2 regions of the Streptomyces sp. ISL-99 genome follow, and region 1 is predicted to be linked to the other one. Evidence: riboswitches for the same ligand, from Rfam matches in the RefSeq annotation. Region 1 holds a riboswitch; the other holds the start of a gene.

Region 1 (2,194 bases):
CGGGTCCCACCGCCCTGGCCGCCACCGTGGCCGCCGTCGTGGCAACAGCCATGGCAACCGCCCGGGCAGCCGTACGGGTACGGACCACCCCCGTCCCAGCGCCCCCCGCCGCACCAGGACTACGCCGCGTACAACCCGTACCGGCAGCAATAGCCGCCCTGGCGGCGACGACGCACCCCGAACAGACCGGCAGCCCTGGGCGCGGGGGGCGGGCGCCAGGACTGCCGGGGACTGTGGGATAGCTGTGCGGACAGGCCGTCAGACGGAGAGGCCCTTGCCGCGCAGCCACGCGGCCGGGTCGACCCCGGCCCCGCCGGGCGTGTGCACCTCGAGGTGCAGGTGCGGCCCGGTGACGTTGCCGGTGGCGCCCACGCGGCCGATGACGTCGCCCGTACCGACTTCGCCGGACGTGACGGTCATCGAGGAGAGGTGGCAGTACCAGACCTCCGTACCGTCCGGGAGCTCCAGGACGATGCGGTAGCCGTACGAACCCGACCAGCCCGCGGACTTGATCGTTCCGCCGTGCACGGCCTTGACCGGCGTGCCCGTCGGGGCGGCGAAGTCGAGGCCGGTGTGCTGGCCGGAGGACCACATCGAGCCGGACTGGCCGTAGGTGGAGGTGAGCGTGTACGACGAGGTGGGCAGCGAGTAGCTGGCGGCCAGCTTGGCGAGCCGCTGCTCCTCCGCCTTGCGCTCGGCCTCTTCCTCCGCCTTGCGCTTCTTCTCCTCGGCCGCGCGCTTCTCCTCGGCCTCCTTGGCCTCGGCCGCGCTCTGCTGCTTCTTCGCCTCGGCCGCGGCCTTCTCGGCGGCCTCCTTCTCGGCGGCCACCTTCACCTCGGCGTCGGCGGCGGCCTGCTGCTGTTCGGCCTGCTGGAGGATGCGGGCGCGCAGGGCCTCGCCGGCGTCGGTGGTGCCCTGCTGGGCGTCGGCGGTGGTGACGCCCGCGGTGGTGAGCGGGGAGGCCGCCATGACCGCTTCGTTCGCCGTGCCCGCCTGCGCACCTGAGCCGGATTCCGCGTCGTCGGACATCAAAGAGCCGACACCGGGTAGTGACTTGGCGTCGGGAAGTGAGTCCGCTATCACGTCGGGAAGGGAGATCGAGATGGCCGGCTTGTCCTGCGCGGTGGCGATGCCTCCCGCGCCGACCGCGGCGATGACGCCTACGCCGAGAACGGTGGAGCTGCGGCCGAGACCGCCGCGCTGCTTGGCGACGCGGTGACGACCGCGTACGGGCCGGACGGAATCCTCAGTGGGATTCCATTCCCCCCAGGTCCCCTCCGCGCCGATGTGGTTCCCGGTGGTGGCGGGCGCCCCGTAAGGGGGCAGGGTGGCTTCGGGGGCAGGCCTGTTGGACGCCACGGAGGCGTGCTCCTTTCCTTCCTTCTCGCCTACCGGGTTAGCTGACGGGTTCGGAGCAGGAAGGTCTCCTACGGGCCTCTCCGTGGGTACGAAGCGGCCCGATTCACCCCAAGGAACGTGGTTCCCCGGTTCCCTTGCGGGATTCGGCGCGTGCGCACGGTGTCGTCTCTTGCGACGACTGGGACGACCGCGCTGCGTTATCGAACGTTAATAGACAGAGGCTCCGGTTTCCAAGCTGTTCCAGTTGATCGTTAAGGGTCTTGACCTGCACCAATCAGGACACAGGCGAACGCGGCCGGACAAATTGACCACCCCTCAGGAAACATCCACACCATGACGGTTCGTCAATTGTTATGCGCAGCGGTGTGTCGCGATTACCCAGCGTCGCAATGACCGTCGCACGAGCGGTCGCACGACTAACTTCTCCCCATGGTCGTCAACAACGCGCAGTCGGTGGCCGATCGCTACCGCGAGTTCTCCGAGCAGCAGGCAAGCGGCGTATCCCCCGCGTACGCCGAACTCACCGCCCGCATCAGCGAGGACCAGGACTTCTGCGCCCACATCGCCGCCCTCCCGCCCGGCAACAAGCAGCAGCCCAACCTCCTCCTCGCCGCAGTCCGCCACCTCGGCGGCCCCTACGAGCAGTGGGCTGCCTTCCGCGACTGGACCCTGGCCCACTGGGACGACGTACGCGAGGTCATGCTCGCCCGCTTCACCCAGACCAACGAGCCCGCCCGCTGCGCCACCCTGCTGCCACTCCTCGCCACGCTCCCCCAGCCCCTCGCCCTCATCGAGGTCGGCGCATCGGCGGGCCTGTGCCTCCACCCCGACCGCT
Region 2 (2,194 bases), on a different contig from region 1:
CCTGGGCGAGCGTCTCGTGGAACCAGCTGCCCAGCGACCGCAGGTCCTCCCCCTCGTTCCGGCGGGCCCGCTCCTGGCCGAGTCTGACCAGGCCGCGCAGCACCTTGAGGTGGGCCTCGGTGCGCCGTTGGGCGGCGCGGGCGGCGCCGAGCGGTTCGAGCAGCGTCCGTACCTCCAGCAGGTCGGCGGCCTCCCGCTCGGTGGGTTCGGCCACGCAGGCGCCCGCGTGCCGGCGGGTGGTGACGAACCCCTCGGACTCCAGCGTGCGCAGGGCCTCGCGCACCGGGACGCGGGAGACGCCGTAACGTCGCGCCAGCAGCTCTTCGGTGAGCCTGCTGCCCCGCGCGAACACACCGGAAACGATGTCGTCACGGATTGCCGTGCATACCGATTGCGCGGGAATGCGCATGACCGAACCTCCGCCTTAATCCCCGCGAAACGCGGTCGATCGACGCCTGTTCGGTGACTCTATTGCAGCATTCCTCGATTTCCGACGGGGTGCCGGAATTCATGGGCGGCTTTTGGACATACTGAAGGCCCCGGCGCGGAAGCCGGGGCCTTCAGTACGACTGAGCGTGCCTGGACCGTCAGACGTTCACGCCGTGCGCGCGCAGGTATGCGACCGGGTCCATGTCGGAGCCGTACTCGGGGGACGTGCGGGCCTCGAAGTGCAGGTGCGGGCCGGTCGAGTTGCCGGTCGAGCCCGACAGGCCTATCTGCTGACCGGAGGCGACGCTCTGGCCGACGGAGACGCCGAGGGACGACAGGTGGCCGTACTGCGTGTACGTGCCGTCGTTCATCCTGATGACGATGTTGTTGCCGTACGCCCCGCCCCAGCCGGCCTCGACGACGGTGCCCGCGCCGACGGCGACGACGGAACTGCCGGACGCGGCGCGGAAGTCGACGCCGGAGTGGCTGCCGGAGGACCAGAGGTTGCCGCCGGTCTTGTAGCCGGTGGTCACCACGGAGCCGGCGACCGGGAGGGTGTAGCCATTGAGGCGCTTGCGCTCCGCCTCGCGGGCGGCGCGCTCCTTGGCCGCGCGCTCCTCGCGCTCCTTCTTGGCCCGCGCCTCGGCCTTGGCCTTGGCTTCCGCCTTGCGCTTGGCTTCGGCCTTCCGCTCGGCCTCGGCCTTGCGTGCCGCCTCCGCCTTGACGGCGGCGCGCTTCTGCTGGTCGGCCTGGGCGGCGATCTGGTCGGCGAGGGAGTCGCCGATGACGATGGCCTGGGTCAGGCCGGTGTCCTGGACGGCGTGCGCCGCGTCGGCGCTGATGTCGCTGTCGGCGGCGAGGGCCGGAGAGGTCAGGCCTCCGATGACGCCGGTGGTCGCGAGGGCGGCGACGCCGGCCATGTTCGCGCTCCTGCGCGTCAGGCGGCTCGGACGACGGTGCTTCCCGGTGGCACGGGTGAACGCCATGAAGTGGCTGATCCTTTCCTTCCTTCTCGCCTACCGGGTTAGCTGACGGGTTCGGAGCAGGAAGGTCTCCTACGGACGCCTCCGTACGTACGCACAGAGGACACCCGATTCACCCCAGGGACTGATTGGGTCCCCGGCTCCCCAGGCTCGCGCCTGACGGGGACTCGGCGATGGCTGCCCGGTGCCGCGGATGCGGCTCACTGCTGACGGACAGCCGGACAGACGCTAAACGGGACATCTTTTAATCACCAAACAGACACGGCGTTTTGTAACGCACCCCACAGGCCAGACAGGCAACCTCCACAACAAAACGGACATACAAGAAGGACCCCGGCAGTCTTTCGACTCCCGGGGCCCCTCTATCGCCCGCTTTGGGGCGAGTTGCGCAATCGGCTCTGGCGGGTCAGCCGCTGACCACCGTCACGTCGCCGATGCCGAGCGCCCTGACGGGCTCCTCGATCTGCGACGCGTCTCCGACGAGGACCGTGACCAAGTGGTCCTCGGGGAAGGCGCTGACGACCGCCGCGGTGGCCTCCACGGTGCCCGTCTCGGCGAGCCGGGCGTACAGCTGGGCCTGGAAGTCGTCCGGCAGGTGCTGCTCGACCTGGTCGGCGAGCGTGCCGGCGACGGCCGCCGCCGTCTCGTACTTGAGCGGCGCGACACCGACCAGGTTCTGTACGGCGACGTCCCGCTCGGCGTCCGTGAGGCCCTCCGCGGCGAGGGTGCGCAGCACCTTCCACAGGTCTTCGAGCGCCGGTCCCGTGGACTCCGTGTCCACC

What was found. A riboswitch is a leader RNA that binds a small molecule or an ion and turns the genes downstream of it on or off. The one in region 1 is predicted to bind cyclic di-AMP.
Region 2: another riboswitch for cyclic di-AMP. It lies ahead of J7E91_RS30515 (M23 family metallopeptidase); the one in region 1 lies ahead of J7E91_RS30395 (M23 family metallopeptidase).

What each region holds. Positions count from the first base shown of each region.
Region 1 is NZ_JAGGPC010000062.1:5,717-7,910, reverse strand. Features, by position in the region: gene J7E91_RS30400 (PrsW family intramembrane metalloprotease) at 1-153, shown strand, start outside; gene J7E91_RS30395 (M23 family metallopeptidase) at 259-1,359, opposite strand; cyclic di-AMP (ydaO/yuaA leader) riboswitch at 1,371-1,518, opposite strand; gene J7E91_RS30390 (DUF2332 domain-containing protein) at 1,789-2,194, shown strand, end outside.
Region 2 is NZ_JAGGPC010000063.1:14,511-16,704, reverse strand. Features, by position in the region: gene J7E91_RS30520 (GntR family transcriptional regulator) at 1-409, opposite strand, end outside; gene J7E91_RS30515 (M23 family metallopeptidase) at 588-1,415, opposite strand; cyclic di-AMP (ydaO/yuaA leader) riboswitch at 1,428-1,595, opposite strand; gene J7E91_RS30510 (pitrilysin family protein) at 1,819-2,194, opposite strand, start outside.